DNA from 3 places in the Cellulosimicrobium sp. GQ32 genome. Region 3 is predicted to be linked to each of the others. Evidence: predicted binding sites of a transcription regulator. Region 3 holds the regulator's gene; each other region holds the start of a gene.
The links. The regulator LexA, encoded in region 3, represses DNA repair genes until DNA is damaged. The targets are predictions, from matches to a motif close to TCGAACANNTGTTCGA.
Positions count from the first base shown of each region.

Region 1 (7,329 bases), on a different contig from region 3:
GGTTCTCGGGGAGCGTGCAGTCGAGCGCGTCGAACTGCGCCTGCAGCTCCGGCGTGATCTGCGCGAGGTCGCTCGGGTTCTCCGGGCGCGTCGTCTCCGGTGCCGGGTCCGTCGCCGTGTCGTCCGCCGGGGCGTCCGTCGCTGCGTCGGCCGCCGGGTCCGCGCCGTCCTCGGCCGCAGGGTCCGTCGCACCGTCGGTGGCCGCGTCCGCGGACTCCGTCGCGTCAGGCGCGTCCTCGGCTGCGGCGTCGTCGCCCGCGGCCGCGTCGGTCGCCTCGTCGGTCGGCGTCGCGGTCGGCATGCCCACGGTCAGGACGGGCCGGAAGCGCATCTGCGCCGACGTGCTGACGAGGTCGATCGTCTCCTGCGAGGGCTGCCCGGGAATCCCGACGACGATGTTGTTCTGACCCTGGCTCGTGATCTCCGCCTCGGAGACACCCTGCGCGTCGATGCGCTGGCGGATGACGTTGATCGCCTGGTTGATGTCCTCGGCCGTCGGCTGCGAGCCGTCGGTGGTGACGGGCCGCAGGATGATCTGCGTGCCACCCTCGAGATCGAGCGCGAGGCCCGGGGTCAGGCTCGCCCCGCCCGGGTTGTCCTCGGTCTTCGGGTCGAGCTTCGTGCCCGCGAAGAGGGACCCGAAGAGGACGACGATGAGGATTCCCAGGGTGACGAGGGTCCGTACGGGCCTCGCTCGTGTGCTGCTGGTGGCCAACTGTCCGTCTCTTCTCGTGCGTGTGCGGTGGGCCTCGCGGCCCACCGCGTCAGACCGGTCGCGGCAGCGACCGGCATAGGGTCACTTGGTGTCGGTGCCGTCTTCCCGGCGCCCGCGGTCCTTCTCCGACCCGTCGTCGGTCAGACCGGACAGGTCGTCGGGGACGACGAGGTCGTCGACGTCCCCCTTCGACGTGCTGGGGTCGGCGTCCGCGCTGCCGTAGACGGCCGCGGGCTCCGACGACTCGTCCGTCTCCGGCTCCTCGGTCTCCACCGGCGGGTCGACGAGCTTCGCGATGGCCGCGCGCAGCCACCGGGACTGGTTGCCCGGCGTGGACTCGATCGTGATGACGTCGGCCTCGTCGTCGACGTCGACGATCGTGCCGAACATGCCCGAACCCGTCATCACCTCCTGCCCGGGGGCGAGGGTCGCCCGGAAGTTCTGGGCCTCGCGCTGCTGCTTGCGGGTGCGGCTCGTCATGAGGAACATCGCACCCGCCGCGAGGGCGAGGATGAGGATGAAGCTGATATCCATGACGGAGTCTCGTGTCCTGTTCTGTGCGGGATCTGCGCGCAGTCTAGGCGTGCGCGCACGGTTCACCAACGAGCCGTCTCGCCGCGGAGTTCCGCCCGCTCGGGTCCCGACCATTCTAGGACCACGTTCGGCGCGCCTGTGACCGCCGTCACGGGGCCCGCCAGGAGGCCCGCGACGGACCGGTCGTCAGGCGTCGAACAGGGTGCCTCCCTCGCGCGGCGGGGTGAGCCCGAGGTGGGCCCACGCGGCCGGCGTGGCGACGCGCCCCCGGGGGGTCCGCCCGATCAACCCCTCGCGCACCAGGTACGGCTCGGCGACCGTCTCGACCGTCTCTGCCTCCTCGCCGACCGTCACGGCGAGCGTCGTCAGCCCGACCGGACCGCCGTTGAACCGCGTGCACAGCGCCGTGAGGACCGCCCGGTCGAGGCGGTCGAGCCCGATGGGGTCGACCTCGTAGACCTCGAGCGCCGCCCGCGCGGCCGCGAGGTCCATGCTCCCGTCGCCGCGGACCTGCGCCCAGTCGCGCACGCGCCGCAGCAGGCGGTTGGCGATGCGGGGCGTGCCGCGCGAGCGGCCCGCGATCTCGCGCGCGGCGTCCGGGTCGAGCGCCACGCCGAGCAGCCCGGCGGACCGGGAGAGCACGCGCTCGAGCTCGTCGCTCGAGTAGAAGTCGAGGTGCCCGGTGAAGCCGAAGCGGTCGCGCAGCGGCGCGGGCAGCAGCCCCGCGCGCGTCGTGGCGCCGACCGCCGTGAACGGGGGCAACGAGAGCGGGATCGCGCTCGCGCCCGCGCCCTTGCCCACGACGACGTCGACCCGGAAGTCCTCCATCGCCATGTAGAGGAGCTCCTCCGCCGGCCGTGCGAGGCGGTGGATCTCGTCGATGAAGAGGACCTCACCCTCCTCGAGCGAGGAGAGCACGGCTGCCAGGTCGCCCGCGTGCTGGATCGCCGGGCCGGACGTCACGCGCAGCGAGGTCCCGAGCTCGGCAGCGATGATCATGGCGAGCGTCGTCTTGCCGAGCCCGGGCGGCCCGGACAGGAGCACGTGGTCCGGCGAGCTCCCGCGCGCGAGCGCGGCCTGGAGCACGAGCGAGAGCTGGTCGCGCACGACCGCCTGCCCGACGAACTCCTCGAGCCGGCGCGGGCGCAGCGCAGCCTCGGCGGCACGCTCGAGGTCGTCGGCACCCGCCGCGACGATCCGCTCGGACGAGAACGTCCCGTCCCCGCCGAACCCGTCCACGCCCACCTGGTCGAAGTTCGCCACGGTCAGCCCCTCGGTCCGCCGAGGACACGGAGCGCGGCGCGCAGCGCGCCGGCCACGTCGGGCGCCTCGACGACGTCGACGCCCGCCTCCGCGAGCACGGTGGAGACGGCGTCGTCCGCGGCCTTGAGGTTCCAGCCGAGGCCCACGAGCGCCTCGACCACCTGGTCGCGTCGGTCGTCGACCTGACGCGGCCCGGTCCCGACGGCGGTCGCGCCGGCCTCGGGGGCGTCGGCACCGGTGGGCGGCCCGAGCTTGTCGCCCAGCTCGAGCGCGATCCGCTGCGCGCCCTTGTTCCCGATGCCGGGGACGCGCACGAGGGCCGCGATGTCGGCGCCGGCCACGGCGCGGCGCAGCGCGTCGGGCGTGTGCACGGCGAGCATCGCGAGCGCGAGCCGCGGCCCGACGCCGCTGACGGTCTGCACGGTCTCGAAGACGCTGCGCTCGTCGTCGTCGGCGAACCCGTAGAGGGTGAAGGAGTCCTCGCGGACCACGAGGCTCGTCGCGAGCCGGGCGTCCTCGCCGACGCGCAGACCCGCGAGCGTGGCGGGCGTGGCATGCACGAGGTAGCCCACACCCCCGACCTCGAGCACGGTGCGGTCGAGCTGGACGCTCGCCACGACTCCGCTCAGCGACGCGATCACCCAGGCTCCTCTTCCGGTCGGCAGCGCCGACCTGGTCCGTTGGTCCGCCGGTCCGACGACCTCGATCGGCGCCGAGGAGTGCGTCGAACACCCGTACGACCGCGGTCACTCTAGCAAGGTGCGCCCACGCCCCGGCCGAGCGACACGGGAGCCGTCAGCGCGGTGCCCGCCGGCCCTTCGCCGCGTGCTCCGCCGCGGCCCAGGCGCGCTGCGCCGGGGTCAGCTCGTGCCGCTCGCCGCCCTGGAGCGCACCCGACGGCCGCCACAGGTGGCAGATGGCGAGCGCGAGCGCGTCAGCCGCGTCCGCGGGCTTCGGCGGCTCCGCGAGCCCCAGGATGCTCGCGACCATGCGCTGGACCTGCTCCTTGCCCGCGCGCCCGCTCCCGGTGACCGCGGCCTTGACCTCGGACGGCGTGTGCAGCGCGACGGGGACGCCCCGCTTCGCCGCCCCGACCATCGCCAGACCCGCGGCCTGGGCCGTGCCCATCACGGTCCCGACGTTGTGCTGGGCGAAGACGCGCTCGACCGCGACGACGTCCGGCACGTGCTCGTCGAACCACGCGTCGAGCCGCTCCGCGATCCGCAGGAGCCGCAGGTCCACGCTGAGGTCCGGGTCTGTCCGGATCACGCCTACGGCCACGAGCTCGGCCCGCCGCCCCCGCGCGGAGTCCACCACCCCGACACCGCACCGGGTCAGCCCAGGATCCACACCGAGAACGCGCACCCCAGTACCCTCCCACGACCCGACCACGGAACCCGTCCGCCTCGCGGGCCGCCGACCACGGCGAGCCGACACCGGCGGGGCGGGTGAGGTGCGCGCGGTCGTGGCGGGCCTGGCGGGAGCGGCGCGAGGGACGAGCACCGCGGATGGTAGACCGCGCGCGCCTCACCCGCCCCGCCACCCAGGGGGACCACGTCGTCGGTCTCGGTGACCGAGCCGACGGGATCAGTCGTCGTTCTCGAGCTCCGCCATGACCTCGTCCGACGCGTCGAAGTTCGCGTAGACGTTCTGCACGTCGTCGCTGTCCTCGAGCGCGTCGATGAGGCGCAGGATCTTGCGCGCGCCCTCCGCGTCGACCTCGACCTCCATGGACGGGTGCCAGATCGAGTCGGCGGAGTCGTACTCGATCCCCGCCTCCTGGATCGCGCTGCGCACGGCGACGAGGTCGCTCGCCTCGGACAGCACCTCGATGACCTCGCCGGAGTCGGTGACCTCCTCGGCGCCTGCCTCGAGCGCGGCGAGCATGACGTCGTCCTCGGTCACGCCGTCCGCCTTCGGCACGACGACGAGGCCCTTGCGAGAGAAGAGGTAGGACACGGAGCCCGGGTCGGCGAGGTTGCCGCCGTTACGGCTGAACGCGAGGCGGACCTCGGAGGCCGCCCGGTTCTTGTTGTCGGTGAGGCACTCGACCAGGACGGCGATGCCGTTGGGGCCGTAGCCCTCGTACATGATCGTCTGGTAGTCGACGGCGTCGGCGCCCGTGCCGGACCCGCGCTTGACGGCGCGGTCGATGTTGTCGTTGGGGACCGACGACTTCTTCGCCTTCTGGATGGCGTCGAACAGCGTCGGGTTGCCGGCGGGGTCACCGCCGCCCGTGCGCGCCGCGACCTCGATGTTCTTGATGAGCTTCGCGAAGAGCTTGCCGCGCTTGGCGTCGATGGCCGCCTTCTTGTGCTTGGTCGTGGCCCACTTGGAATGCCCTGACATGCGTTCCTACCCCTTCGCGATTCTGACGAACAGCTCGTGCACGCGCGCGTCCCCGGAGATCTCCGGGTGGAACGAGGTGGCGAGCAGCGATCCCTGCTGGACTGCGACGATCCTACCGGCGGCGGCCGCGGGGATGCCGGGCGCCTCGTGGTCGGGGATGCGGGCGAGCACCTCGACGCCGGGGCCGACCTCCTCGACCCAGGGCGCCCGGATGAAGACCGCGTGCACCGTGCCGGCCCCGCCGTCGCGTTCCGGACGGCCCTCCTGCGGGCCCAGGCCGGTGAAGGCGAGGTCCGTCTCGAACGAGTCGACCTGCCGGCCGAACGCGTTGCGCCGGACCGTCACGTCGAGCCCGCCGAGGGTCCGCTGGTCGGCGGTCCCGCCGAGGATGCGGTCGGCGAGCAGGATCATGCCCGCGCACGAGCCGTAGACCGGCAGGCCCCCGGCGATGCTGGCGCGCAGCGGCTCGTCGAGCTCGAAGATGCGCAGGAGCTTGTCGATGGTCGTCGACTCGCCCCCGGGGAGCACCAGCCCGTCGACCGCGGCGAGCTCCTCGGGGCGCCGTACGCCGACCGTGCGCGCGCCCGCGGCCTCGAGCGCGGCGCGGTGCTCGCGCACGTCGCCCTGCAGGGCCAGGACTCCGATCGTGATCGTCACGAACGGGAATGATACGTCCGTCTGCGCCCGCGCCCGGTCCCGGCCTGTTGCTAGCCTCGCCGTCGTGACCACACCGCCCGGCCCCGGACCCACACCGCCCTACCCCACGCGGCCGCCGTCCGGGTACCCCGGGCCCTCGACCCCGTACCCGGGTCTCCCGCCCCGTCCGCCGCGGAGCACGCGCGGCGCGACGGTCCTGATCGTGGTCGGCGCGGTCCTCCTCGTGGTCGCGCTCGTCGCGGGCGTCGTCGGTGTCACGACGTTCGTGCGGGCGCTGCCCACGGGCGTGGTCGACGGCACCGGCGCCCCGGGCTCGGCCGCCCTCGCGTCCGGCGACGTCCCGGGCGAGGCGGACGTCGCGCTGTCGGGCGACCAGCCGTACAGCGTGTGGGCGGTCGTGCCGATCGGCGCCGAGGGCTTCGACACCGACGACGTCACCGTCTCGTGCCCGGATGGCGACCTCGGGGTGCGCGCGCCGTCCGTCTCGGGGAGCTCCGGCTTCGGCTCGCACGAGGCGACGACCGTCGCCGAGGTGACCTCGCCGTCGGCCCAGACCTGCACGGTGTCCGTCGCGCAGGGGGACACCTCGCCCGGGACGACGTTCGTCGTCACCGAGGGGTGGAGGTTCGGCGAGTTCTTCGCGACCGTGGGCGGCACGGTCCTGCTGTGGTTCGTCGCGATCGGCGGGGTGATCGTGGGCCTGGGGCTGCTCGTCGGCGGGATCGTGTGGCGCGTCGTCGCGCGCCGGTCGTAGCGACCGCGCGTCCTGCGCGGAGGGGACGCGCGGTGGAGGTTCAGTCCTCGCGCGCGATCCCCAGGTGGTGCGTCACGCCGTCCCACCCGCCCAGCAGGGGGGCGACGAGGTCCGGCAGGCCCTCCGGGAACACCTCGATCTCGACGCCGCGCAGGTCGCCGAGCGCCCACCACCGCATCTCGTCGACGACGTCGTGCTCGACGTCGGTCCACCCGTCGCGACTCAGCTCGCCCCCACCCCCGACGCCCGGAACGCGCGCGAGGAAGAGCACCTCGTCCTGGCGGCAGTGCTGGCGGTAGAAGTCGAAGATCGCGCTGCGCGTGTAGACCGGCCCGACGAGCGTGCCCGGGTCGAGCCGGATCCCGGTCTCCTCGCGGACCTCCCGCAGCGCGGCGTCGCGGTCGCTCTCACCGGGGTCGACGCCCCCGCCGATGGTGAACCACCACGAGCGCTCCGGCTGGTCCACGTCGTGCCCGCGGGCCAGGAGGATACGGTCCGCGTCGTCCAGCAGGAGGACGCGCGCGCCCCGGCGGAAGTAGAGCCCGTCGTCCCCGAGCACCCAGTCGGGGCCCAGGGACGACGGCGCTCCGGCGGCCTCGGCCACGACGGCTCAGCCGTCCGTCGCCGGCGCGACGACGGACGGCTGTGCCGGGGGACGCTCCGTCACCAGCCGCGCTCGGCGAGGCGGTGCGGCACGGGGATGTCGTCGACGTTGATGCCGACCATCGCCTCGCCCAGGCCGCGCGAGACCTTCGCGATCACGTCGGGGTCGTCGTAGAACGTCGTCGCCTTGACGATCGCGGCGGCACGCTGCTCCGGGTTGCCGGACTTGAAGATGCCCGAGCCGACGAACACGCCCTCGGCCCCGAGCTGCATCATCATCGCCGCGTCGGCCGGCGTCGCGATGCCGCCGGCGGTGAACATGACGACGGGCAGCATGCCCGTCGTGGCGATCTCCTTGACGAGCTCGTACGGCGCCTGGAGCTCCTTGGCCGCGACGAAGAGCTCGTCCTCCGGGAGCGAGGTGAGTCGGCGGATCTCGGCGCGGATGGTGCGC
Region 1 is NZ_JCAXEP010000002.1:386,806-394,134, forward strand. It holds gene secD (protein translocase subunit SecD) at 1-715, opposite strand, end outside; gene yajC (preprotein translocase subunit YajC) at 797-1,249, opposite strand; gene ruvB (Holliday junction branch migration DNA helicase RuvB) at 1,436-2,488, opposite strand; gene ruvA (Holliday junction branch migration protein RuvA) at 2,515-3,153, opposite strand; gene ruvC (crossover junction endodeoxyribonuclease RuvC) at 3,308-3,877, opposite strand; gene AC6CH9_RS05490 (YebC/PmpR family DNA-binding transcriptional regulator) at 4,100-4,861, opposite strand; gene pdxT (pyridoxal 5'-phosphate synthase glutaminase subunit PdxT) at 4,868-5,518, opposite strand; gene AC6CH9_RS05500 (hypothetical protein) at 5,583-6,272, shown strand; gene AC6CH9_RS05505 (NUDIX hydrolase) at 6,313-6,876, opposite strand; gene pdxS (pyridoxal 5'-phosphate synthase lyase subunit PdxS) at 6,936-7,329, opposite strand, start outside.
Region 1: ruvA (Holliday junction branch migration protein RuvA) is a predicted target of LexA. The motif match lies at 3,237-3,252, and genes of this name have one in related genera.

Region 2 (7,329 bases), on a different contig from region 3:
CCGGTGCGCGGGCACGACGTCGTGCGTGTCGTCCGCGCGCAGGACCTCGCCCTCGTCCACGGCGAGCGGGTCGACGACGCGCGCGCCCCGGCCGCTCAGGTCGGGCGACCAGTCGCGGCTCCCCCACAGGCGCGCCGTCGCGGCGTCCTTCCGGGCGGTCCGCGTCGTCACCCTCGGCGCGGCCGGGCTCGTGGGCCCCGGGGTCTTTGCCGCGATCGCCCGCTCCTTCGCCGCCCGGTCGGCCGCGGGCGACGACGGGTCGGGGCCGCGCAGCGAGCCCCACCGCTCGATGGACTTGCTCCACGCGTCGGCCTGCCCGACGTCGTACCCGAGCGCACGGGCCGCGTCGCGCACGGCCGACTTGGGCCGGTAGGAGATGACGTTCGCGACCTGCGCGGCGTGCGTGCGCCCGAACGTCGCGTAGACGTGCTGGATGACCTCCTCGCGCCGCCCCGACTCGATGTCGACGTCGATGTCCGGCGGGCCGTCGCGCTCGGGCGCGAGGAAGCGCTCGAACAGCAGGCCGTGCTTCACCGCGTCGACGGCCGTGATGCCGAGCGCGTAGCAGACCGCGGAGTTCGCGGCCGAGCCGCGGCCCTGCGCCAGGATCCCGTTGACGCGGCAGAACTCCACGAGGTCGTAGACGACGAGGAAGTACCCCGGGAAGTGCAGGTCCTCGATGACGCGCAGCTCGTGGTCGATCTGCGCCCACGCGCCCGGGATCTTCTCCTGGTCGCGCGGCCCGTACCGGTTCTCGCCGCCGCGTCGCACGAGCTCGCGCAGCCAGGTCGCCTCGGTGTGCCCGTCCGGCACCGGGTACGGCGGGAGGTCGGGCGCGACGAGGTGCAGGTCGAACGCGCACTCGTCCCCGAGCGCGGCCGCGGTCGCGACGGCCTGCGGGTGCCGGGGGTGTCGCGCGAGCATCTCCGCCGCCGAGCGCAGGTGGGTCGTCGGGGCGCCGGGGAGCCACCCGTCGAGGTCGTCGAGCGACGAGCGGGCGCGCACCGCGGCGAGCGCCCCGGCGAGGTCGGCGTCGCGCGGGTGGGCGTAGTGCGCAGCGGTCGTCGCGACGAGCGGCAGCCGGGCGTCCGCGGCGAGGTCGGCGAGCGCCGCGTGCAGGTCGGCGTCGCGCGGGTCGTCGGTCGTGGTGATCTCGACGGCCACGTTGTCCGCGCCGAACACGGCGACGAGCCGGTCGAGCTCGCGGCGCGCCGCGGCGCGCCCGGCGGTGACGAGCGCCCGCCGGACGGAGCCCTTGCGGCACCCGGTGAGCACGAGCCACTCGCCCGCGCCCTGCGCGCCGAGCGCGTCGAGGTCGTAGCGGGCGGCGCCCTTGGTCCCGGTCGCGAGGTGTGCGGTGGCGATCGCGCTCGACAGGTTGCGGTAGCCCTGCGCCCCCCGCGCGAGGACGAGCAGGTGGGTCGAACGCGGGTCGGGCACGCCGGTGGGCGGGTCCAGGACGGGCGGTCCCGCGGGCGCACGCCCGTCCTCGACGACGGGCAGGTGCAGCTCGGCACCGAAGATCGTGGGCAGCCCGACCTTGCGCGCGGCCTCCGCGAACCGCACGACGCCGTACAGGCCGTCGTGGTCGGTGACCGCGAGCGCCGACAGCCCGAGCCGCGCGCCCTCGGCGGCGAGCTCCTCGGGGTGCGACGCGCCGTCGAGGAAGCTGAACGCGGAGTGCGCGTGGAGCTCGGCGTAGCGCGGGCCGGTGGTCCGGTCAGTCATACAGGCCCTCCACGGTCCACCGCCCGCGCGCGCTCGCGAGGAGCAGGCCGCGGCCGTCGTCGAGCAGGACCTGCACGTGCACCCGGCGCCGGGGCGCGGGCGTCCACCAGCGCTCGGCGAGCGGCCACGGCCCGGCCCAGTCCACGACGGCGCGCGCGGACCCCGGCCCGGGCAGCGCCGTCTCGCCCCGGGGCGCCGCGCGGCGCGGACCGTCCTCCGGCGCGGGGGCGGGCCACTGCACGGTCGCGGGCTCGCCGCTCATCGCGAGGCGCGCGTCCACGACGACGGGCCGCCCCGCGACGTCGAGCACGACGACGTCCTGCGGCTCGACGGGCACGACCGCCGGCGCGGGGCTCGGCAGCGCGCCGGGCCAGGGCAGGGCCGGGTCGCGCGGGCGCGCGACGTCCTCCCCGAACGGCACGAGGTGCACGCGGTCGGTCGCGTCGCGACCGCCCTGGACCTCGACGCGCAGGACCGCGTCGCCGCCGAGGATGCCCTGCACGCGCCCGAGCGCGCGGTGGGCGCGTGCGTCCTCCCCGCTCGACGCGCCCCACAGGCGCGGCTGCTCCGCACCCGCGGTGACGACCTCCTCGGCCGTGAGGGACAGGCGGGCCAGCGGCGCGACGCCTGGGACGACGTCGGCCCCGCCGGGCGAGCCGTGCTCGCCGCCACGCCTGCCACGGCGCGCGGCCCGGGCCGCACGCCCGGCACGGACGGACGTGGTGGTGAGCCAGCCCTCGAGCTGCCACCGGACCTTGTCCGTGAGGCGTGCGGGGCTCATCGCACCCGGCCCGTCGAGCCGCCAGGTGCGCTCGAGGTCGTCGCCCTCCGTGGTGCGCGCGGTGATGCGCAGCCGCCCGGCGACGAGAGAGCGTGCGACGAGCTGGTCGTGCAGGTCCTCGGAGAGCCGGCGCGCGGCGAAGGTCGCGACGTCGACGCGCTCGGCGGGCGGGTCGAGCTCGGCGCTCACCGCGACGTCGGGCTCGACGCGGCGCCGCGCGGGCGGGCGCAGGTCCTCGCCGCGCGCGAGCCGGTGCGCCCACGCGCCGAGGTCGCCGAAGCGCCCCTCGACGGTCGCGGGCGGCAGGGCCGCGAGCGCCCCCAGGGTGCGCACGCCGAGCCGGCCCAGGAGGTCGACGAGCTCGTCGATCGCGACGGCGACGTCGGGGCGCGTGGCGACGTGCGCGAGGTCGCGCGCGGGCCGCGGCGCGAGGAACGCGGCAGAGCCGCCGGGCGGGACGACGGCGGCGTCCCGCGCGGCGAGCACGGCGGCGAGGATGCCGTCGGCGACGCCCGCCTGGCTCTCGTGCCCGGTGCGCTCGGCGACGCGCGCGACGAGCGCCTCCGCGAGCGCGGCGTCCGACCCGTGGTACCGGCTCGCCCCGGCGGCGGGCAGGAGCAGCAGGCCGGGCCGGGTGATCTCCAGCCCCGCGACGACGGTCTCGGCCGCGAGCGCGACGGGCTCGAACTCGCGGGCGTCGCGCGCGTCGTCGACGTCGAGCAGCTCGAGCTCGGGGCAGCACTCGCGGGCCCGGCGACGGCGCATGCCCCGGCGCACGCCCTGGGCGCGCGCGGTCGCGGAGACGGCGACGACGCGGCGTCCGTCGTGCGTCGCGGCGGGGACGTGCGCAGGGACGTCGCGCACCGCCATCGCCGCGAGCACCGGCCAGTCCGGCACCCACAGGGCCGCCGTGCGGGTCGGGCTCGTGCTCATCCGACGAGCCGGAGCCGGGAGGGCCGGTCGGGGTCGTCGACGTGGGCGGGGACGGGGCCGGCGTCGGCGGCTCCGACCTCGGCTGCGGGCCGGGTGCCCCGGGCGTCCTCGGCGAGGAACGCGGGCCAGTCCTCGTGGGCGAGCGGGAGCTCGACCTCGACCCGCGTGGGGCGTGCGGCACCCCCGCGGCCCGCGCGCTCGACGACGAGCGTGCGGCGGCGCAGCCAGCCCGCCCCGCGGTCCGCGCCGGACCAGCCGCCACCCGTCACCGTGAGCGCGACGTGCGCGCCCGGCCACGCCGTGGCCGCGACGAGCAGCGCCCCGCGCTCGCGTGCGCGGCCCGTGAGGCGGCGCCGGTCGGTGTCGGTGAGGGCGGCGTCGGGTCCGACGACGACGACGTCCAGGCCGTCGACGAGCGCCGCGATCGCGAGCGCCGCGTCCGGTCCCGGCCGCGGGACGAGGACGACGCGGTCGAGGTCCGCGCCGACGTCGGCGGCCGCGAGCAGCCCGACCGCGGGGAACCCGACGGCGGCGGTCCACGCCCCGGCCCGCGACGGTCGTGCGACGAGCGCGAGCAGGAGGCTCGTCGACCCGCGCACCGCCAGCACGGTGCCGCGCTGGAGCCCGCCGAGCGGCAGGAGCGGGGCGAGCGCGTCGTGCACCGGCCACACCCGCTCGTCCGGGATCGCGTCGCGGCTCGTGTCCCGCATCGTGACGTGGGGGGCGCGCGCCGGGCGCTCGGCCGGCGCGACAGGAGCCGGCCGGGCGGTCTTCGGCGAGGAGACGCCGGTGAGCGGGACAGCCTCGGCGAGGGGGGCGGTGTCGGCGCGCGCGACGGCGACCGACGCTCCCGAGGGGGCGGCGACCGGGCGGTGTCGGCGGACGCCCGTACGCTCCTCCGCACGGCGCAGGACGGCCCGGGCACGCTCGGCCTTGTCGACGGGCGCGGCCGTCGGGCCTGGTGCCCCCGCCCGTTCCGCGGGGTCGGCGAGAAGGGTCATCTCGCCTCCCGGGATGCTGCTCGGACGGGACGCGCACCGCGCGTCGACTGCTGGGGGCGTCGTTCTGCACCCGCCATCGTTCGAACAGACGTTCGAACACTTCCAGTGAACGACCGCCGCGACGGGGTGTCAACTCCGCAGGTGAGAGCCGTCGGCTTCGTCCGAGATGCCCGCCGCAACTCTCGACCCGCGCTCGAGGGTTGACCCGAACTCTCGACCTCTACCTGAACCTCATCCCCCGGCCGAACATGGGGTCGCAGCCCGTACGGCGGACGGCACGAGCCACGACCGCATGCTCGGCGGACGCAGGCGCATGCTCGACATCCGGTCCTCACCGCACGACGGCCCACCGGATGGCAGGCTGACGCCATGGACGCCCGCACGACCCTGCCCACGCTCGGCTCGCTCACCTGGGAGCCGGCGCTCGACCACCTCGACCTCGTCGCCCCCGTGACCGCCGACGCGCTGCGCCGCTGGGCCGAGGCCGACCCGGACGTCGCGGCGCTCGTCGCCGTGACGGAGATCGACCCCGACCTCGCGGACACCGCGACGCTCAACGCCGCGTTCGACCTGCCCGTCGAGGCGTCGGCGAACTGCGTCGTCGTGGGCGGCGCACGCGCGGGCGACGAGCGGATCGCCGCCGCCGTCGTGCGCGCGCACACGCGCGCCGACGTCAACACGCGCATCCGCAAGCTGCTCGACGTGCGCAAGGCGTCGTTCCTGCCGACCGACCGCGCGACGGCCGAGTCCGGCATGGAGTACGGCGGCATCACGCCCGTCGGACTGCCCGAGGGGTGGCGCGTGCTCGTCGACTCCCGCGTGGTGACCGACGGCGCGCTCGCGCTGATCGGCAGCGGCGTGCGGCGCTCGAAGCTGCTGCTCCCCGGTGACCTGCTGGCCCGCCTGCCCGGCGTCGAGGTCGTCGAGGACCTGGCTGTCCCGGTCGCCTGACCCGTCCCACCCTGCCGAGCACGACATGACGGTCGCCACAGGCTTCTTGGCGACCTCCATGTCGTGCTCGGCGCCGGGTCCTCAGCGTTCGAGGACGACGAGCCGCTGCGTCGCGCGCGTCATCGCGACGTAGCGGTCCACGGCGCCCTCGACGCCGTCGCCGAATCCCTGCGGGTCCACGAGGACGACGAGGTCGAACTCGAGGCCCTTCGCCGTCTCGGGCGTGAGCACCTGCACACGCGACGCCCCGTCCTCGCCGAGCCGCGCCGAGACCGACTCGGTCGACGCCGCGACGGACCCCGCGCCACCGATCACGCAGGCCGTGCCCTCGGCGTGCTCGGCGAGCCAGCCGTCGAGCACCCCGTCGAGGTCCGCGACCGCGCCGTAGGCGACCGGCACGCCCGTGCTGCGGACCGACGCCGGGACGTTGGCGTCCGGGAGCGCCGCGCGGATGACGGGCTCCGCCGCCGCCATGACCTCCTGCGGCGTGCGGTAGTTGACGCTCAGCGACGCCTCCGCGACCCGGTCGAACCCGACGCGCCCGAGCCGCTCGCGCCAGCCCTCCGCGAACCCGTGGCGGGCCTGCGCCCGGTCCCCGACGACCGTGACGCTGCGTGACGGGCAGCGGCTCAGGATCATCTGCCACTCCGCGTCGGTGAGCTCCTGCGCCTCGTCGACGACGACGTGCGCGAACGGGCCGGCGAGCCGGTCGGGCGTGGCCGTGACCATCGCCCCCTCGTCGACGAGCGCGTCGCGCAGGTCCTGCCCCTTGAGCATCGTCATGACCATGAGCTCGCTGTCGTCGGACGCCACGAGGTGGTCGACGACGTCGTCCATGCGGGCCCGCTCGGCCGCCGCCGCGGCCTCGTTGCGACGACGGCGGCGCGACGCCTCCGGGTCGCCCAGACGCTGCCGGGCGGCGTCGAGCAGCGGCAGGTCCGCCGTCGTCCATGCCTGCGCATCCGCGCGCTGGAGCGCGCGCACGTCCTCGGGCGTGAGCGACGGCGCGCACAGGCGCAGGTAGGCGGGCACCGACCACAGGTCGGCCACGAGGTCCGTGGCCTCGACGAGCGGCCACGCGCGGTCGAACGCGGCACCGAGTCCGCGATGGCTCCGCAGCGCGCGGCGCACGTCGTCGGTGTCGAGGTCGGGGACCTCGCCCACCGCCTTGTCCACGAGGATCTCGACGAGCGCGGCCCAGACCTCGTCGCGCGCCTCGTTGTGCGGGGTGCCGGGGTCCACGGACTCGAACGCCTCCGCCCAGTCGGCGGTGGAGAGCCAGACGTCGGCCCACGGCGTCTCGACCTCCATCCCCTCCGCGGGCGGGCGCTCGGAGAAGCGCACGGCCGGCTCGATCGCGGCGACGAGCGCGGCGGACGCCTTGAGCCGGGCGACCTCGGGGTCGGTCTCCTCGCGCGCCGCGATGCCCTCCGGGACGAGGTCGCGCAGCGTGCAGGCCTGCACGCCCTCCTCACCGAGCCCGGGCAGCACGTCGGCGACGTACGCGAGGTAGGGGCGGCTCGGCCCGACGACGAGCACGCCCCCGTGCCCGCCGCCCACCTGGGGGTCGGCGTAGAGCAGGTAGGCGGCGCGGTGCAGCGCGACGACGGTCTTGCCGGTGCCGGGGCCGCCGTCGACGACGAGCGCGCCGCGCGAGCCCGCGCGCACGATCGCGTCCTGGTCGGCCTGGATCGTGCCGAGCACGTCGCGCATGCGCGGCGACCGGCTCGCGCCCAGGCTGGCGACGAACGCGGACTGGTCGTCGAGCGCCGCGCCCGACCCCGCGCCGTCGGGCACGAGCTCCTCGTCCCAGTAGTCCGTGACGCGGCCGCGCGTCCACCGGTAGCGGCGCCGCGCCGCGAGGCCGAGCGGGTGCGCGGGCGTCGCGGCGAAGTACGGCTCGGCGGCGGGCGAGCGCCAGTCGACGAGCAGCCG
Region 2 is NZ_JCAXEP010000013.1:85,466-92,794, reverse strand. It holds gene AC6CH9_RS18215 (error-prone DNA polymerase) at 1-1,728, opposite strand, end outside; gene AC6CH9_RS18210 (DNA polymerase Y family protein) at 1,721-3,442, opposite strand; gene imuA' (DnaE2-dependent mutagenesis accessory factor ImuA') at 3,439-4,443, opposite strand; gene AC6CH9_RS18200 (YbaK/EbsC family protein) at 4,813-5,394, shown strand; gene helR (RNA polymerase recycling motor ATPase HelR) at 5,476-7,329, opposite strand, start outside.
Region 2: imuA' (DnaE2-dependent mutagenesis accessory factor ImuA') is a predicted target of LexA. The motif match lies at 4,524-4,539, and genes of this name have one in related genera.

Region 3 (7,329 bases):
CGGGCATGGGATCGCGCGGCCCCGGTGAGACGAAGATCGAGCTGGACCGCCGCCGTATCCGCAACCGCATGGCGAAGCTGCGCCGCGAGATCCAGGCGATGGCCCCGGGCCGGGAGACCAAGCGTGCGTCGCGCAAGCGGCACGCGATCCCGTCCGTCGCGATCGCCGGGTACACGAACGCGGGCAAGTCCAGCCTGCTCAACGCGATCACCGGCGCGGGCGTGCTCGTCGAGAACGCGCTGTTCGCGACGCTCGACCCGACGGTGCGCCGCACGCGCACCGAGGACGGCCGCGTCTACACGCTCGCCGACACCGTGGGGTTCGTGCGGGCGCTGCCGCACCAGCTCGTCGAGGCGTTCCGCTCGACGCTCGAGGAGGTCGGCGACGCCGACCTGCTGCTCCACGTGGTGGACGCGTCGCACCCCGACCCGGAGGGCCAGATCGCGGCGGTCCGGCACGTCCTGGCCGACATCCCGGGCGTCGAGGACGTGCCCGAGGTGATCGTCCTCAACAAGGCGGACCTCGCGGACCCGGAGACGATCGCGCGGATCCGGCTGCGCGAGCGGCGCACGGTCGTCGTGTCGGCGCACACGGGCGAGGGGATCGAGCACCTGCGCGAGCTCATCGCGCACGAGCTGCCCCGGCCCGACGTCGAGATCGACGTCGTCGTGCCCTACCACCGTGGCGACCTCGTGCACCGCGTGCACACCGAGGGCGAGATCGACCACGAGGAGCACACGCCCGAGGGCACGCTCCTGCGCGGTCGTGTCGCCCAGGCGCTCGCGACCGAGCTCGTCGGCGCCTCGGCCCAGGGCTGAGCGCGCCTCGACGGGTCTGCCGCCCGACGCCCCTCCACGACCCCGCACGGCCTGCGCCGTGCGGGGTCGTGCCGTACCCGCGCCGCCGTCCACAGGACGGCCGGCCCGTGGGTGCCCGACCGTAGACTCGGCAGGTGCCCCCCTCCACACGACCCGCCCCCGACCGTGTCGACGCCGAGGGGCCGGGCACGACGGCCGGCACCTCGAGCGGCGACGTGCCCGCGGTCGACGCGCTCCTCGACGTCGCCGTCACGCGGCTGGGTGGTGCTCGGCGCGACGGCCAGCACGCGATGGCGCGCGCGGTCACCGAGGCGATCGAGAGCTCGGAGCACCTCGTCGTCCAGGCGGGCACGGGCACGGGGAAGTCGCTCGGGTACCTCGTGCCGGCGGTGCGGCACGCCGTCGCGACGGACGAACGGGTGATCGTCTCGACGGCGACCCTCGCGCTCCAACGTCAGGTCATCACGCGCGACCTGCCGCTCGTCGCCGACGCCGTGGCGGACCGTCTCCCGCGGCCCGCCACGATCGCGCTGCTCAAGGGGTGGCACAACTACCTGTGCGTCCACAAGATCGCGGGCGGGTACCCGGCCGACGAGCCGACGCTGTTCGACCTGCCGGGCGAGTCCGCGGGCGCCGCCGACCACCCCGCCGCACGCGGAGGGAGCAGCGCGGTCGCGCTCGGCGAGCAGGTCGTGCGGCTGCGGGAGTGGGCCGACGAGACGTCGACCGGCGACCGGGACGACCTGGTGCCCGGCGTGAGCGACAAGGCGTGGCGGCAGGTCTCGGTCACCGCCCTCGAGTGCCTCGGTCAGCGATGCCCGATGCTCGCCGAGTGCTTCCCCGAGAAGGCGCGCGCGACGGCGCGCGAGGCGGACGTCGTCGTGACCAACCACGCGATGCTCGGCATCGCCGCGATGGGGTCGCCCGGCGTGCTGCCCGAGCACGACGTGCTCGTCGTCGACGAGGCGCACGAGCTCGCGGACCGCGTCACGGCGGCCGCGACGGTCGACCTCTCGGTCCCGGCGATCGAGAGCGCGGCGCGGCTCGCACGCCGGCACGGCGGCGTCACGACGGACGCGCTCGACGCGGCGTCGGCGGCGTTCGGGACGGTCGTGGGCGCGCTGCCCGCCGAGCGGTTCCCGGACGGGCTGCCCGACGGCGCGCGCTCGGCCGTCGCCGCGGTGCGCGACGCCGCGCGCGAGGTCCTCTCGACGCTCAAGCCCGAGACCGGGGTCACCAAGCCCGCCCAGCCGGACTCCGGGCTGAAGATGGCCCAGTCGACCATGCTCCAGCTCTTCGAGGTCGCCGAGCGCATGGCCGCCGACCCGACCGGGCACGACGTGCTCTGGTGCTCCCGGCCCGGCGAGGGCGGCTGGTCGGCCGACCGGTTCGGCGAGGGCGCGAGCCGGCTGCACGCCGCCCCGCTCGGCGTCGCCGGCCTCATCCGGACGCACCTGCTCGCCGAGCGGACAGGGGTGTTCACGTCCGCGACGCTCGCCCTCGGAGGGAGCTTCGACGCCGTGGCGCGCACCTTCGGCCTCGGGAACGGCGGTGAGGGCGGCGACGCCGACGCGCCGCGGTGGCGCGGGCTCGACGTCGGGAGCCCGTTCGACTACGCGCGGCAGGGCATCCTCTACGTCGCCAAGCGCCTGCCCACGCCGGGCCGGGAGGCATCCACGGAGCACCAGCTCGACGAGATCGCGGCCCTCGTGGAGGCTGCCGGGGGGCGCACGCTCGGCCTGTTCTCGTCACGCCGCGCCGCGGTCGCCGCGGCGGAGGCGATGCGTGAGCGGCTCGACGTGCCGATCCTGTGCCAGGGCGACGACCAGCTCCCGACGCTCGTGCGGGAGTTCGCCGACGACCCGGCGACGTGCCTGTTCGGCACCCTGTCGCTCTGGCAGGGCGTGGACGTCCCGGGGCCGTCGTGCCAGCTCGTGCTCATCGACCGGATCCCGTTCCCGCGCCCGGACGACCCGGTCAAGTCGGCTCGGGCACGTGCGGTCGAGGCCGCAGGCGGCAACGGGTTCATGCAGGTCTCCGCGACGCACGCAGCGCTCCTGCTGGCGCAGGGCGCCGGCCGGCTCGTGCGGTCCACGGCCGACCGAGGCGTGGTCGCGGTCCTCGACCCGCGCCTCGTGACCGCGCGCTACGGCACGTTCCTCACGCGGTCCATGCCGGGGTTCTGGCAGACGACGGAGCGCGACGTCGCTACCGCTGCGCTACGGCGCCTCGCCGCCCTAGGCTGAGTCCTTCCCGCGAGCATCAGGGAATCCAGCGAACTTTCACGGAGGCGAGATGACGACGAGCACGTCCCCGCAGGGCACCGGCGACGCGACCACGGGCGGTCCGGGAGGGGGAGCGCGGACGACCAAGCTCGCGATCGTCGGGGCCGGCGCGGTCGGGTCGACGCTCGCGTACGCGGCCCTCATGCGCGGCGCCGCGCGCACGGTGGCGCTCCTGGACGTCAACAAGGCGAAGGTCGAGGCGGAGGTGCTCGACCTCCAGCACGGCATCCAGTTCATGCCGATGGCCCGGGTCGAGGGCTCGGACGACGTCGCGGTCTGCGCCGGGGCGGACGTGGTCGTCGTGACGGCCGGGGCGAAGCAGAAGCCCGGCCAGACACGGCTCGACCTCGCGGAGGGCACGATCGGCCTCATGCGCACGATCCTGCCCGGGCTGGTGGAGGTCGCCCCGGACGCGGTCTACGTCATGGTGACCAACCCCGTCGACATCGTCACGTACGCGGCGCTCAAGTTCTCCGGGCTGCCGCCGACGCAGCTCTTCGGCAGCGGCACGGTCCTCGACTCGTCGCGCCTGCGCTTCCTCGTGGCCCAGCACTGCGGCGTCGCGGTGCAGAACGTCCACGCGTACGTCGCGGGCGAGCACGGCGACAGCGAGATCCCGCTGTGGAGCTCGGCGACCATTGGCGGCGTGCCGCTCCTGGAATGGCCTGGCCTCGGCGGGAGGGGGCCCCTCACCGCGGAGGTGCGTGACGACATCGCGCGCGAGGTGGTGCAGTCGGCCTACCGGATCATCGAGGGCAAGGGCGCGACGAACTACGCCGTCGGGCTCGCGGGCACGCGCATCATCGAGGCCGTGCTCGACGACGAGCACCGGATCCTGCCCGTCTCGACGCTCCTGGACGGCGCGTACGGGCTCGACGACGTGTGCCTCTCGCTGCCGACGCTGGTCGACCGGCGGGGCGCCGCCGAGCGGGTCGAGGTACCGCTGGCCGACGCGGAGCTCGCCGGCCTGCGGTCGTCCGCCGAGTCGCTGCGCGCCGTCGCCCGCCGCTTCGGTCTCTGACCGGCCGGGACCGCCGCTTCGGTCTCTGACCGAGCGGCCCGAGCACCGCGAGAGCCGGGTGGTCGACGACCACCCGGCTCTCGGCGTGCTGAGGGGAGGGGCCTCGGTCGCTCAGAGGCTGCGCAGCACGGAGACGACGCGCCCGAGGACCTGGGCGTCGTCTCCCGGGATCGGGTCGTACGCGGCGTTGTGCGGCATGAGCCACACGTGGCCGTCCGCGCGCCGCAGCGACTTCACCGTGGCCTCGCCGTCGATCATCGCCGCGACGATCTCGCCGTTCTCCGCGACCGGCTGGCGGCGCACGACGACCCAGTCGCCGTCGCAGATCGCGGCGTCGATCATCGAGTCGCCCTGGACCCGCAGGAGGAAGAGCTCGCCCTCGCCGACGAGCTGGCGGGGCAGCGGGAAGACGTCCTCGACGACCTGCTCCGCGAGGATCGGTCCACCGGCCGCGATGCGTCCGACGACCGGCACGTACGACGGCGCGGGGTGCGCCTCGTCGTACGGGAGCTGGGGCACGGCGCCCGCGGTCCCGAGCGAGGTCGCGCGGCGCGCGTCGTCCGGCTGGACGACCTCGATGGCGCGGGGGCGGTTCGGGTCGCGCCGCAGGAAGCCCTTGCGCTCGAGCGTCGTGAGCTGGTGCTTCACGGACGACGGGCTCGTCAGGCCGACTGCCTCGCCGATCTCCCGCATGCTCGGCGGGTAGCCGCGCTGCTCGACGCACGCGCGGATGGTCTCGAGCACGAGACGCTGCCGCGGTGTGAGTCCGTCACCCCCCGCCGACCCGTCCGGGAGCTCGCGCACCTCGGCGAGCCCCCGTGCCCTGTCCGTGCCTCGTGCCGCCATGGTCGCTCCGCCTTCGTCCGTCGCGGCCGCCGACGCCTCCCGGCCTGCGGCCTCCCCTCCCGGTGCGTGCGCCCCGGGACCTCGGTCGTTCCACCAGGTCCGAGCGGACATGTCCGGCGAACCGACCTGACCCCAGGCTAGGGGAGGTTGCGACACGAATCAAACACCTGTTCGAGCATGTCTCGACTCTGTCGGCGGTTCGTGATAGACCTTCGTACAGATGTTCTACGTACACGTGTTCGACCGATCTGGTCGGCGCGGGAGGCGAAGGGCTCGCGGCGTCCGATCGACCGGGGAAGGCGATCGGGCCCGCGGGCCGGGACGGAGCAGGCATGGATGCGATGGCGATCTCGACGGTCGGGCCTCTCGGCCGCGCGGGCGGGGCCGCGGCGCCGGAGCGCGCGGGCGAGCGGCCGTTGCGACTCACCCGGCGGGGCCGCGTGGTCCTCGTGCTCCTGGCGGCCGTGGTGCTCCTGCTCGCCGCGCGCGTGGGCGTCGCCGTCGCGAGCGCGCCGGGCGAGCCCGTGGAGGTCCGGGTCCACGTCGTGACCGCGGGGGAGACGCTGTGGGAGCTCGCGCGGGGCGTGGCGGCTCCGGGCGAGGATCTCCGGGACGTCGTGAGCGGGCTCGCCGAGCTCAACGGTCTCTCGTCGTCCGGCCTCCAGGCCGGCCAGAAGATCCTTCTTCCGGCATCTGCCTAGGGCTGCGCCGCTCGTCGTCGGCGCGCCGGGCTTCGTTGTGACGCAGGACACGGCAGCAGATCCTCGTGCGCCGGGTCGCAGGGGTTGCATCTCCGATTAGGTCAGCCTAAGTTAGTCTCACCTCACAACGCCGGCTGGGGGGCTGGGCGGACGAGGCGAGGAGCGCGCGGTCCACCGCGACTCCTGTGCACGTCGTCGCGCGTGAGGCGAGTCACGCGTGAGATGGGGACGGGGGCGTCCCGACGGGGGCGGTCGACCACGACCGCCCCCGTTCTGCTGTCCACGGGCGGGAGCCTGATGCCGTCGTCCCGACCTCCGCGGGGCCTCCGCGCTGGAGGCGTGTTGCACCGCCCCGCCGCGACGGCATACGTTCGTCGCGCCGACCCGTCGGCGCGAACCCGCGGAGGAGCCCGTCATGCACTGCCCGTTCTGCCGCCACGCGGACTCCCGCGTCGTCGACTCGCGCACCTCGGACGACGGCGCGTCGATCCGTCGGCGTCGCCAGTGCCCCGAGTGCAACCGCCGCTTCACGACGATCGAGACCGCGAGCCTGTCCGTGGTCAAGCGCTCGGGCGTCACGGAGCCCTTCTCGCGCGAGAAGATCGTCAACGGCGTGCGCAAGGCCTGCCAGGGGCGCCCCGTCAACGAGGACGACCTGGCGGTGCTCGCTCAGCGCGTCGAAGAGACGATCCGGGCGAGCGGCAGCGCGGAGCTCGACGCGTACGAGATCGGGCTCGCGATCCTCGGGCCGCTGCGCGAGCTCGACGAGGTCGCCTACCTGCGCTTCGCGAGCGTCTACCAGGCGTTCGACTCGCTCGAGGACTTCGAGAGCGCGATCACCTCGCTCCGGGTCGAGCGCGAGGAGCGCGAGTCGGCGGCACGGGCCGAGGTCCTTGACGGCGCCTCTCCCGTCGGGGACGTGAGCGAGGAGCCCGCGCCGCACGCCTGAGGCGGCGCCGCAGCGCCTCGTCGTCGTTCCCGCGTCGCGGACCCCGGACCCCGGACCGCGTCCGCGGTGCTACAGGTCGCTGGACCGCGACGCCCAGATGTTGATGCCCGTGTCCGCGGGCAGCGCGTCGACGGCCGCGAGCTCCTCGGTGGAGAGCCCGGGCGCATCGAGCGCGGCGAGGTTCTCGTCGAGCTGGCGCGTCGAGCTCGCGCCGAGCAGGACCGAGGTGACGCGCTCGTCCCGCATCGCCCAGAGGATCGCCGTCGTCGCGAGGCTGCGCCCGTGGGCGCGGGCGAGGCCGTCGAGCCTGCGCACGTGGTCGAGGTTCGCGTCCGAGAGGAACGTCGGTCGCAGGGGCCCGCCGCGCGCCACGCGGGAGTCGTCCGGGACCCCGCGCAGGTACCGGTCGGTGAGCATCCCCTGGGCGAGAGGAGAGAAGGCCACGACGCCGAGGCCCTCGGCCCCGGCGACGTCGAGCACGGACGCCCCTGCGGGATCGTGCGGGTCGGGCTCCTCGACCCACCGGTTGAGCATCGAGTACGACACCTGGGTCACGACGAGGTCGACGCCGAGCTGCTCCGCGACGCGCAGCGCCTCCCGGGTGCGGCGCGCGGAGTAGGAGGAGATGCCCGCGTACCGCGCGCGTCCCGAGCGGACCGCCGTGGCGAGCGCGCCGACGGTCTCCTCGAGCGGCGTCGTCGGGTCGAAG
Region 3 is NZ_JCAXEP010000007.1:148,048-155,376, forward strand. It holds gene hflX (GTPase HflX) at 1-818, shown strand, start outside; gene AC6CH9_RS13275 (ATP-dependent DNA helicase) at 953-3,064, shown strand; gene AC6CH9_RS13280 (L-lactate dehydrogenase) at 3,114-4,124, shown strand; gene lexA (transcriptional repressor LexA) at 4,236-4,970, opposite strand; gene AC6CH9_RS13290 (LysM peptidoglycan-binding domain-containing protein) at 5,303-5,671, shown strand; gene nrdR (transcriptional regulator NrdR) at 6,087-6,620, shown strand; gene AC6CH9_RS13300 (aldo/keto reductase) at 6,690-7,329, opposite strand, start outside.